3 regions of the Cobetia sp. 2AS genome follow, and region 2 is predicted to be linked to each of the others. Evidence: predicted binding sites of a transcription regulator. Region 2 holds the regulator's gene; each other region holds the start of a gene.

Region 1 (4,208 bases), 920 kb from region 2:
GGCGGCGACTTCGGAATCGTTGTCGGTCTCGAAGCTGATGCCCTCACGCTTGAGCTTGGTGCGCAGCCAGTTGTGGTTGGACAGCGAGCCGTTGTGGACCAGGCACAGATCACGCCCGGTGGAGAACGGGTGGCTGCCCTGCAGGGTCACGGCGCTTTCGGTCGCCATGCGGGTATGGCCGATGATGTGGCTGCCCTGCATGCCCTTGAGGCCATAGAGGCTGGCGATATGAGCCGGCAGGCCCACCGCCTTGAGGATCTCGATGCTCTGCCCCACGCTCAGCACGCGAATCTGCGGGGCGCTGTCGGCAAGCCAGCTGCGCACGGCACTTTCTTCTCCGGCGATCTTGAATACCGCGACACTGGCATTGCTGAACCAGTCCGCCACCGTGCCGACCTGCTCGCCCAGGCCCTTGGCGATCGCCTCCCAATCCTCATCGGCACCATCGCTTTGCAGCGTCAGCTTGATGCCAGCGTCAAATTCGTCGCCATAGATGGCGAAGCCGGCGCTGTCCGGGCCGCGATCGGTCATCGCGATCAACATCGGCTCGAACAGCTCCCCCAGGCGCGATTCCAGCGCCGGGTTCTTGAGATAAAGCCCTACGATTCCACACATGGTGATGTCCTCTCACGGGCAGGAGGCGTCTCCTGCCTGATGTCTTGAACGTGGTGGTGACAGTGGCGACCCTCGTCTGGCATGACCCGCGAGACCCGCGAGCGCCGCCGGATGAGATCAGAAGAATTCGGCGTAGCGCTGGACTTCCCAGGCACTGACCTGTGCGTTGTAATCCAGCCATTCCTCGCGCTTGAGGCGCATGAACTCGGCGCAGATTCCCTCGCCCAGGCTCTCGCGCAGAATGCTGTCCGCCTCGAGCGCATCGATGGCCAGCGCCAGATTCTGCGGCAGCTTCTCGATGCCCTTTTCGGCGCATTCGCTCGGGGTCAGCGAGTAGAGATTGATGTTGTGGGGCGTGCCCGGGTCCAGCTTGCGTGCCACGCCATCCAGCCCCGCCGCGATGATGGCGGCGTGCACGAGATAGGGGTTGCAGCCGGCGTCCGGCAGGCGGAACTCGAGGCGACCATAGGGCACACGCACCATGGCCGAGCGGTTGTTGTCCCCGTAGGCGATGAAGACCGGCGCCCAGGTCGCGCCGCTGGTGCTGCCACCCCCGACCAGACGCTTGTAGGAATTGACGGTCGGCGCGGCAAAGGCACACAGCGCCGGGGCATGTGCCAGCAGTCCGCCGAGGAAGTGGTACGCCAGCGGCGACAGGCCCATGCCCTGGGCGTCGGAATCATCGCCGAACAGGTTGCGTCCGGTGTCATCACATACGGACAGGTGGAAGTGCATGCCATTGCCCGGGCGGTCCGCCAGCGGCTTGGGCATGAAGGAGCACACCATGCCCAGGTCATTGGCGATCTCGCCGGCGGCCATGCGCACGAAGGTGAAGCGGTCTGCCGAAGTCAGCGCATCGCTGTAGGTGTAGTTGATCTCGAACTGGCCGTTGGCGTCCTCGTGATCGATCTGATAGACGTCGAAGTCCACCGCCTGCAGCGATTCGACCAGACGCTCGAGGAATTCACGCGAACGCGACAGGCCCTTGTAGTCGTAGCAGGGCTTGGCGAGGGTATCGCTCTCGTCCACCGGCAACAGCTCACCCGCTTCCCCCCGGCGGAACAGCGAGAATTCCGGCTCCAGCCCGGTATTGAGCGTCCAGCCCTTCTCCTTCAGGCGCTCCAGCTGCTTGAGCAGCACCACGCGGCTGTCGTTGGCGAACGGTTGCCCATTGACGTAGCCATCACAGGCCATGCGCGCATAGCCCGGCTGCCACGGCACCAGCGACAACGAGCTCAGATCACCCCGCGCCATGAAGTCCGGCCCCTCCGGCGACATGCCGAGACCACTGACGGCGAAGCCGGCAAAGCCGGCGCCCTTCTCGACCACATCCATCAGGCAATTGGCCGGCACGGACTTGGTCTTGGCAGCGCCATGAATATCCACGAACTGCGCCAGCAGATAGCGAATGTCGTGATCCTTGATGAACTGTTGCGCGTTTTCGGGTGACATCTGGGTTTCCTCTGAGAGCGGACCGGGTTCCATCTCCCTCGACACTGTCTGCCACCCCGGGAAACCTGACCCCTTGTGGTGACTCGCCACGTCAAGATAGCGGATGAAACGAGTTTTTGTGATTCCTGCTGGTCAACTTTATTTCCCCTAAAGAAAAGCATGCAGCATGCCATTTCACCAGTTGCCGCCCAGAACTTTTCACCAACCTCCTGTTTTGCATGGAAATTTATTTTCCAAGCTCGTTTTACCCAACAGGAAACGCCAAGTGATCCTGAGTGAGTTCCTGCTCGTTTCTCGAAATAGGCATCATTTCGGTGCCCAAAGCCCTCTCTTCGCACCAGCATGACGCGAAGCGCTAATATTCACGCCCTGATTCGTGCTGACAATCGGCGCCTGACTCGCTCAAGGGCTGCCGTGGCCATGGCCTTTGACGGAATTGGCAAGCCCCTTGCTTAACCATGAGGAATGTTTCTTTCCTTTGAAGAATCGCTCCTCGTGCGATCAGGCAAGGCAAGCAGCAGGTACAAGCCCTTGTGAAGCGCCTGAAGAGGCGCCTGAAAAGGCGAAAGAAAAACAACACCTCCTGCGGCGGATGCGCGTCTTGCGCGCCATCTTCGCCAGCATCAGCAGGACTACGGCACCCCCATTTACGCTAGGCAGCACGACTCACAGGAGAAAGGGACGCATGGCGAATTCATGGCGCATCTCGGCACTGGCCGAACAACACCGCAAGCTGGGCGCGGAGCTTGAAGACTGGAATGGCATGGGCACCGCCTGGAATTACGCCGTCTCGGACACGGCCGATGACCACGAGACCATTCGCACCCGCGCCGGTCTGATGGATGTCTCGGGGCTCAAGAAGATCCACTGCAATGGCCCGCATGCTCAGGCCGTGCTGGATTACGTCACCACGCGGGACATGTCCAAGCTGTATCCGGGCAAGTCGGTGTACGCCAGCGTCTTGAATGAGGCCGGCAAGTTCGTCGACGACTGCATCGTCTATTGCCTGGCGCCGAACTCCTACCTCGTGGTGCACGGCACGGGCACCGCGAATGAAATGCTGGCCAAGAGTGCCCTGGGACGCGCCGTCAGCCTGACCTTCGATGACGACATGCATGACATGTCACTGCAGGGGCCGGTCGCGGTGGATTTCCTGGAGCGTCACGTGCCGGGTATCCGTGAGCTGCGTTACTTCCACCATCTGCAGACCCAGCTGTTCGGCTGCCACGTGATGATCTCGCGCACCGGCTACACCGGCGAGCGTGGCTACGAGATCTTCTGCAAGGCCAAGGACGCCCCCTCTCTGTGGGAACAGATTCTCGCGGAGGGTGCCGACATGGGCATCAAGCCGTGCAGCTTCGGCACCCTTGACTGGCTGCGGGTCGAGAGCCACCTGCTGTTCTACCCGGCGGACAATTCCGAAACCTACCCGTACCCCGACCAGCCGGTGGGCGACACCTTGTGGGAATTGGGACTGGACTTCACCGTCTCGCCGGGCAAGACCGAATTCCGTGGCGCCAGCGAACACTTCGCGCTGCAGGGCAAGGAGCGCGTCAAGGTCTATGGCGTGCTGCTGGATTCGAAAGACGTCGCCCAGATCGGTGACAAGGTCTACGCCGACGGCAAGTGTGTCGGTGTCATCACCCAGGGCATGTACTCGCGCCTGAGCGATCGTTCCATGGCGCTGGCACGTCTCGAACCCGGCTATGCCGAGCATGGCACCCCGCTGACCCTCAAGACCGGCACTGACGGCGAGACCAGCCTCTCGGCCATCAGCCATTCCCTGCCCTTCGATGACCCGGAAAAGGCCAAGCGTCTGGCTCGCGGCTGATCGCGCGCCACAGCCACGAGGCAACAGCTCAAGCCCCGCGGCGACAGCGCGAATCGCGTGATGCTGGATAGCGTGAAACCTGAGAGGCCTCCTCGGCATGGCGTCGAGGAGGCCTCTTGCATCACATGCCATGGAGTCAGACCGAGGACTGGCCACAAACGTGGATGAGGGTTGGCGGTAAACTTGATAATGTCACCCGATATTCGCACGCGGGTGACGCGCAACGACTCCCACAAGGACGCGTATTCTCACCCCGCCTGATCATTGTCCTTATCGCATTCACCTCCGCCACAGGAGTTATCCATGCCGC
Region 2 (4,208 bases):
TCGCTGGTCAAGGCCACCGGCAAGCGTGCCTACCTGGAACAGCAACCCGCACCCGACGAGAAGCTGGTCAAGGGCTGGGCCGACACCATCCGCTACCATGCGCTGGAGCGCCGCGTGGAGCTGGTCGGCAATGCGCGTCTCGAGAAAGGCGATGACACCTTCGAAGGCGGCTACGTGGAGTACTTCCTCGACAAGCGCCAGGTGAACGCCAACAACAGCAAGACGGCACAGCAGACCGAAGGCGGTCGCGTGCACATGACCCTGACGCCGCGCGGCACCAATGCCAGCAAGGAAAACTGAGTCATGACTGCTGCTACTCCGCGTACGCTGAGCGCTCGCCATCTGGCCAAGGCCTACAAGGGCCGCAAGGTGGTCAAGGACATCTCGCTGGAGATCCGCCAAGGCGACATCGTCGGCCTGCTGGGCCCCAACGGCGCCGGCAAGACGACCTCGTTCTACATGATCGTCGGACTGGTGCGCGCCGATGCCGGCAACGTCTCCATCGATGACAAGGACCTCTCCGCTGCCGCCATGCATCAGCGTGCACGCGCCGGCATCGGCTATCTGCCGCAGGAAGCGTCGATCTTCCGCAAGCTGTCGGTGGCCGACAACATCATGGCGATTCTGGAGACCCGCAAGGACCTGGATCGCAATGGCCGCAAGGCACGCCTTGAAGAGTTGCTCGAGGAATTCAGCATCACGCACATCCGCGCCAGCGCCGGTATGAGCCTGTCCGGTGGTGAGCGTCGACGGGTCGAGATCGCCCGGGCGCTTGCCACCGAGCCGGACTTCGTACTGCTCGATGAGCCCTTTGCCGGCGTCGACCCCATCTCGGTGGGCGAGATCAAGAGCATCGTGCGCCAACTGCGCGATCGTGGCATCGGTGTGCTGATCACCGACCACAACGTGCGCGAGACACTCGATATCTGTGACACCGCCTATATCGTCGGCGATGGCCAGATCATCGCCCACGGTGACGCGGACTCCATCCTGGCCAACCAGCAGGTGCGCGACGTCTACCTGGGTCACGAGTTCACGCTCTAGGGTCAGCGGCTGCGCTGAGTCCTCGCGAGGCAAAAGCTTCAAAAGCCGCTGCGTGATTTTATCGCGTAGCGGCTTTTTCATGTCTGACATCAGACGCATGCATGACGTCCATACCACCTTGGTGGAAACATGGCATGCAAGTTGCTTGAATATTCACGACAACCACTTGTCAGTGCCCCGAGTCACGGTATAGCGTAGTAAGCACGTTCCTTTGCCGTGAATTGACTGACTCCATGAAACCCACCCTGCAACTCCGCCTCGGCACCTCGCTGACCATGACGCCGCAGCTCCAGCAAGCGATCCAGCTGCTGCAGCTGTCGACGCTCGACCTGCGTCAGGAGATTCAGCAAGCCCTCGAGTCCAACCCCATGTTGGAGCTCGACGAGGACTACGAGTCGCTGGATGTCGTCGAGACACAGGATTCGAGCGAGATCTCCACTGCCGACTCCTCGAGCGAGATTCCCGAGGAATACCCCCTCGACAGTGACTGGTCGGACCTCTACCAGGACCACGCCGGTAGCCTGACCAGCTCCGGCAGTGGCAGCGGGAGCGAGGAAGGGCCGGACTTCGATCGCAATACCAGCGTCGAGAGCCTGCAGGACCACCTGCGCTGGCAGCTGGCGATGACCGACCTCGATGGCCGTGAACGCCAGATGGCGGAGAGCCTGATCGATGCCGTCGACGGTGCCGGCTATCTGAGCCTGTCTCTCGATGAGCTGGTCGATGGCCTGCGTGGCCAGGGCCTGCCCGGCCTCAAGGCCTCCGAGCTCGAGCAGGTATTGCTGCGTCTGCAGCAGTTCGACCCGACCGGCGTCTTTGCCCGTGATCTGCGCGAATGCCTGCTGCTGCAACTGGCGCTGCTGCCGGATGATCTGCCGCTGCTGGCGCAGGCGCGCCGCCTGGTACGCCAATTCCTCGAGGCACTGGGCAACGATGATCGCAAGCTGCTCAAGCGGCGCCTGAGCCTTGACGATGACGAGCTGGACCACGTCATCCGCCTGGTGCGCGCGCTCGATCCGCGTCCGGCATCCGCCTGGGGCGAGCCCGCCAGCGATTACGTGATCCCTGATCTGCTGGTGCGCCATACCCGGCATGGCTGGCAGGTCGAGCTCAACCCGGAAGCGCTGCCCAAGCTGCGCATCCAGCCGGAATACGCCGCACTGATCAAGCGTGCCGACAAGTCCGCCGACAACACCTTTCTCAAGGACAACCTGCAGGAAGCGCGCTGGCTGATGAAGAGCCTGTCATCACGCAATGACACCCTGCTCAAGGTCGGCCGCGAGATCATGGCACGCCAGATCGACTTCCTCGAGCAAGGCGAGGAAGGCATGAAGCCGCTGATTCTGGCCAACATCGCCGAAGTGGTCGAGATGCACGAATCGACCATCTCGCGGGTCACGACCCAGAAGTACATCCACACCCCGCGCGGCGTCTTCGAGCTCAAGTTCTTCTTCTCGAGCCAGGTCGGTGGCAGCGGCAATGGCGACGCTCACTCAAGCACCGCCATTCGTGCCCGCATCCGCAAGCTGATCGCGGAAGAGCCGGCCCGCAAGCCTCTCTCCGACTCGCGGCTGGTCGATCTGCTCGCCAGCGATGGCATCGAGGTCGCACGTCGTACCGTGGCCAAGTATCGCGAAGCGATGGGCATCCCCTCCTCCAGCGAGCGCAAGCGTCTGGCCTGACCCGTCACCTGCGGCTGCCATGCCCTGCTTTCACCTCCACAATGGCAGCCGCCGCCAACCTCAAGCGCTGGATTTTCCGCTCATCAGCCTCTGACTTCGCGGGCAGCGGTACGCCTGTCGCGTTCCCTGTCATCCCGGCAACCGCTCGCCAATTGCCCGTCATGGCACATGACGGCGCGCAGGATGACGGTAAAAAACCGCCGTTACGGCAGCGTCATTCACCGTCAATCGCATGTTTTTAAAGTCACTTTTGCGCGTATTGCACCTGGATGACACCCGGTGAACCTCCCGGAACGCCGCTTGCTCCACGCAATCGGAGCGCCTGAAAGGTGACGTACATGCAGGGATTGGCGACGAAAACCCGCCTTCTTGCGCGTCTTTCACGCACCACCCACCAGACGTGCCCTTGAAGTCCACTCCGATACCCCTCACTGAGTTGAAGACAAGCACTGAGCCACGATGCAGCGCAGCGTTGATCTTTGCGCAAAGCTTGGGCATTGTCGGTACAGACGCTCACGACATCTGACGCCACTGGCAAGGGTGCGAAAACATCGCCAGACGGTGGCCGTCAAGCCTGTTGCAGAGCGTCCGATCAGGGTTTGCTCGTAGTCAAAAAGGGTTACAATTGAATGGCAACCCGCTGGATAAAGGAGCGTGTCCATGCAAGTGAATATCACCGGGCATCATGTGGAACTTACCGATCCTCTCCGCGATTACGTCAACGAGAAGCTCGCTCGCCTCGAACGGCATTACGACAACATCACCAATGTTCAGGTGACTCTGTCGATCGAGAAGGAGCGCCAGCAGGCTGCCTGCACCTTGCATGCGGCAGGCGCTGACCTCCACGCCCTGGCAGAAGACCCCAACATGTACGCTGCCATCGACGCGCTCGCCGACAAGCTGGATCGCCAGCTGGTCAAACACAAGGAAAAGTCCCAGGCTCGCTCTCAGGGCACCGGGACCCGTTGACCTTCCGCCATGACACTTGATCAGATCCTTCCCCCCGAGCGCACGCTTTACGGTGTCCCCGGGGGGAGCAAGAAGCGGGTGCTTGAATTCTTCAGCACCTTCATCGCACAGAACATTCCCAGCCTGGATAGCCAGGAAGTCTTCTCGCGCCTGATCGGGCGCGAAAGACTGGGGTCGACCGGCATTGGCCACGGCGTGGCCGTGCCCCATGCACGCAGCCCGCATTGCAAGACGCCAATCGCTGCGTTTCTGAAGCTCGGTGAACCCATCGACTTCGATGCCATCGACGGAGAACCCATCGATCTGCTGTTCGTGCTGCTGGTGCCTGAGGAAGCGGATGAGACCCATCTGACGCTGCTCGGGCAGGTCGCGGAATTGCTCAATTCCCCGACCAATCGCTCGGCCCTGCGCCAAGCAGACAGCCAGCGTGCACTCTTTGAGGCATTGACCCAAGCCATCGCCGAATTACCGGCGCGCTGAATGACAGGCCCGGACATCGTCCGGGCTTTCGTC
Region 3 (4,208 bases), on a different contig from region 2:
TATCTTCGACAAATATAACCTTGTCTAAAAATTTTCTGAAACTACAAGGATTTTTATTATATTCAAGTTTACAACAAGAATCCAATATAACCTCTTTAAGCTTTTTCTCTATACCTCGCTTTTGCTTCTTATTTATATTTGAGTAAGTATATACATTAACCCCTTTATCGATTAAATAATTACGATTCAGCTTGGGCACGAACAATATGAACTCATAAAAAAAACCAAACGATGATACATAATTCTTATATAAAGTAAACAAACTTTCTCCAATCTTACTTGGATACATGGTTCTATGGTTTTTACTTTGTACATCCCACAATCTATCAAAGTTTGCATTTAAGCCTGTTACATCATTAAAGCAATCAACAGCAATGGTTTCTATTTCATTGCTATCAGCTCTCATGCCTATTAAAAAAAGCATAGACTTTGTCTCAAAATCTGATGCTTTTTTAGTTGTTATTTCTGTGTTTTTAAAGATATACACGTCATCCTCGACTATTTTTCAGCTTCCGAACCACCGACGGCTGACTGATCCCTGCCCTCTTGGCTATCGCATAGGTGCTGGGCAATTCGGCTGCCATCTCGCGTAACCATTGTGCTTCGATGCGTGCCAGGCCTTCCTTGAGCGTTTCGTTGGGGCCGAGTTTGGGTATTGGCATGGCTACCGCCCCCTCAGCGTCAGACTCTGAGAGGGAATTGGGACTATGAGAGTTATCGGCAGTGGTAAAACTTTCAGTAACGCCTATTCCATTAGATTTGTCATTACTGAAGCCAAATGAATTGCCTAGTCCCTTAGCGTTATTCGTGGAACAAGTGTTGAGCAGTGTTTTCACTGAGTCGCTGTCGATGACATCACTGGGGGCGCTGAGCCAGGCGCGTTCCAGCCAGTTTTCCAGTTCGCGGATATTGCCGAGCCAGTCCTGGCGCATGAGGATGGGCCATAACGAGGCGTCGAGGAGTTTGCGGCGACCGTGACGTTGATTGAGGCGGGAGAGGTGTTGCTCGATCAGGGCGGGAATGTCTTCGCGGCGTTCACGCAGCGGCGGCAGGCTGACGGGGAGCACATTGATGCGGTAGTAGAGGTCGAGGCGGAACTGGCCCTGCTCCACGCGGGCGGCGAGGTCTTGATTGGTGGCGACGACCAGGCGGAAGTCGGCGCGGCGGGTGGTGGTGTCGCCCAGGCGGGTGATCATCCCGTCCTGAATCACCTTGAGCAGCTTGGTCTGGGTGGCCAGCGGCAGCTCACCGATTTCATCGAGGAACAGGGTGCCGCCTTCGGCCTGCTCCATCAGGCCCGCCTTGCCACGGTTGCCCGCGCCGGTGAAGGCACCGGCCTGATAGCCGAACATCTCGGACTCGAACAGGCTCTCGGGGATGGCGCCGCAGTTCACCTCGATGAAGGGGCCGTCGGCACGTTGGCTCCAGCGATGCAGTTGATGGGCGAAGGCCGTCTTGCCGACCCCGGATTCGCCCAGCATCAACACCGTGGCGTTGGTGGGCGCGACCCGCTTGAGCAGCAGTGCTATCTCGCGCATCACCGGGCTTCTGACCTGCAGCTCGCCCAGCTCCAGCGCGGCGTCTTCGCACTCGGCCTGCTTGCGCGCTGATTGTTCACGTTGCCGCTGTTCAGCCTGGCTCTGTGCATATTGCTCCGTGGCCTGGACTGATTGCCCTGCCCCCGCCATTGCCCAATCACCCTCTGCCTGACTGACGCCACCCAGCTCACCGCCACGCGAGTTACGACGCAGGTGATCACTGAAGCGCTGCTGAAGCACCGCGTACTCCTGCTGCAACAGCTGGATATCGGTGAGATCCATTGAGCGGCTGACCACGCACTCGAGCTTGCCCGCGACGAACACCGGATGCGCCTGCGCCACCACCCGCCGCCCGGTGGCGGTGAGCTGCATCATCTGCAGCGTGCGCCCCGTGCGCAGCACCTCCAGGCTGATGGAGGGCTTGAGCACGCCACTGGCTTCCAGCTCATGCACGTTGGCGGCACACAACTCCTCGCGGGTCATGCCATAGACCGCCGCAGCGCCGGGGCTGACATCCATCACCTGCCCATCCGCATTGACCACGAAGTAGTGATCGTGAGCGGTGTCGATGATGGTCTTGAGAATCTGACGGTCGAGCTCTGACATGGCGGGTACCTCATGGTCGAGCCTGTGAATCGGGGCGGGGCTTTCCAGCAGGTCTTTCTATAGCTTCTTTCCAGCGCTTCTTTCTATCAGTTCTTTCCAGCAGTTCTTTCCTGCTGGCCTTCTCGCACTGCGCTTGAAGACACTCTCGATGATGCCCGAATGTGATCCACAAATGAATCAGTGATCCATTTTTGAATCATTAATGACGCACGAGCGATCCACAAATGAATCACTCTGCGACCGCCCTCAAATAAAAATCAATAAAATCAATCGACTAAAAATTGGCATGGTTACTGCAATGCTGGGGTATGCGCCAAGGAAAATCGCCAGCTTTCATGCCACAGTCCGGCAGGCGATCAGGCGAACAATCACAATACCCCGCTCGCCGTCACGTTAGCGCGAGCGACTCAAGACCCTGGAGAGACAGATGAGCGAGTTCAATCAGCCGCTGGGCGGCAACGACATGCCACGTTTCGGCGGCCCGGCCACCATGATGCGTCTGCCGGCTCAGGAAACCGCGGAAGGCCTGGACGCCGCATTCATCGGCATTCCGCTGGACATCGGTACCTCCAACCGTCCGGGCGCACGTCTCGGCCCGCGTCAGATCCGCGATGAATCGCGCATGCTGCGCCCCTACAACATGGCCACCCGCGCCGCGCCCTTCGATAGCCTGCAGGTGGCGGACATCGGCGATGTGCCGATCAACACCTTCCACCTGCCCAAGAGCATGGACATCATCGAGCAGTTCTACGATGAGGTGCTGCGCCACGACTGCGTACCGCTGACACTGGGCGGCGATCACACCGTCACCCTGCCGGTGCTGCGTGCCATCGCCAAGAAGCACGGTCCGGTCGGCCTGATCCACATCGATGCCCACGCCGACGTCAACGACCACATGTTCGGCGAGCCCATCGCCCACGGCACGCCGATTCGCCGCGCCCAGGAAGAAGGCCTGCTCGACAGCAATCGCGTGGTGCAGATCGGCCTGCGTGGCACCGGCTACTCCGCCGATGACTTCGACTGGTGCCGCCAGCAGGGCTTCCGTGTCGAGACCGCCGAGATGTGCTGGTTCAAGTCACTCGCCCCGCTGATGGCCGAAGTGCGCGACATGATGGGCGACCGCCCGGTGTACATCACCTTCGACATCGATGGCCTGGACCCCTCCGTCGCCCCCGGCACCGGCACCGTGGAAGCCGGCGGCCTGACCATGCCGCAGGGCATGGAAATCGTGCGCGGCGCGCGTGGCCTCAACATCGTCGGCGGTGACTTGATGGAAGTCTCCCCGCCCTACGACACCAGCGGCAACACCGCGCTGATGGGCGCGACCCTGCTCTACGAGATGCTGTGCGTACTGCCGGGCGTGCAACAGCGCGACTGATCCACGAACGACCCACGAATGACCCGCTGTCCTGCTGTACCCGCGCCGGAGGCCCGTCCCGCCCTCGGCGCACACAGAATCACCCGAGACGATACGGCATGATGCATCACACAATGCTCGGCTAGAGCCTGACCATTACAACAAGATCTAGGTGACCCGAATGACAACCAGCATCGACTCCGCGGCGGACCATACGCCGCCCCGCGCTATTTCCGACTCTGTCTCAAGTTCCGTATCAAGTTCTGGCTCTGGTGCTGAACAGCCTGAGACCGCCAAGCCACAGAAGGCGCAGAAAGACCTCATCGCCACCCGTCCCGTGCCGCTGACAGCCAGGGGACTGATGAAATTCCTGGTGCCGTCACTGCTCGGCATCAGCTTCTTTTTGGTGCCGTTCAGTGTCGGCGACACCATCAATATCGGCATGGGCCTGATGGCCGATTGGCTCAAGGCCACGCTCGGCAGCGCCTTGCCCGCCATCGCCGTCGCGGTGCTGTGCCTGTCGGTAATCCTCACCGGCTTCGTCAAGCTCGCCAAGCCCGCCTGGGCACGTCAGGGCGCGGCGCATGAGCTGTTCGATGTCTCGCCGGTGTGGTTCGCCATGCGCGCCCTCGGCGCCATCTTCGCGTTGATGACCTACTTCCAGTGGGGGCCGACCCAGATCACCGCGGCCTTCACCGGCGGCGTGA

The links. The regulator sigma-54, encoded in region 2, starts transcription at its own class of promoters, with help from an activator protein. The targets are predictions, from matches to a motif close to TGGCACNNNNNTTGCTNT.
Region 1: a site for sigma-54 is predicted at 2,505-2,522, ahead of QD356_RS04425 (aminomethyltransferase family protein). Genes of this name have one in related genera too.
Region 3: a site for sigma-54 is predicted at 2,427-2,444, ahead of speB (agmatinase). Genes of this name have one in related genera too.

Annotation. Positions count from the first base shown of each region.
Region 1 is NZ_JARWKQ010000001.1:1,045,185-1,049,392, reverse strand. Features, by position in the region: gene QD356_RS04435 (glutamine amidotransferase family protein) at 1-615, opposite strand, end outside; gene glnT (type III glutamate--ammonia ligase) at 733-2,067, opposite strand; gene QD356_RS04425 (aminomethyltransferase family protein) at 2,753-3,898, shown strand.
Region 2 is NZ_JARWKQ010000001.1:129,091-133,298, reverse strand. Features, by position in the region: gene lptA (lipopolysaccharide transport periplasmic protein LptA) at 1-300, shown strand, start outside; gene lptB (LPS export ABC transporter ATP-binding protein) at 304-1,044, shown strand; gene QD356_RS00565 (RNA polymerase factor sigma-54) at 1,278-2,726, shown strand; gene raiA (ribosome-associated translation inhibitor RaiA) at 3,387-3,695, shown strand; gene QD356_RS00555 (PTS sugar transporter subunit IIA) at 3,705-4,175, shown strand.
Region 3 is NZ_JARWKQ010000002.1:218,207-222,414, forward strand. Features, by position in the region: gene QD356_RS06130 (hypothetical protein) at 1-487, opposite strand, end outside; gene QD356_RS06135 (sigma 54-interacting transcriptional regulator) at 489-2,144, opposite strand; gene speB (agmatinase) at 2,572-3,522, shown strand; gene QD356_RS06145 (YjiH family protein) at 3,863-4,208, shown strand, end outside.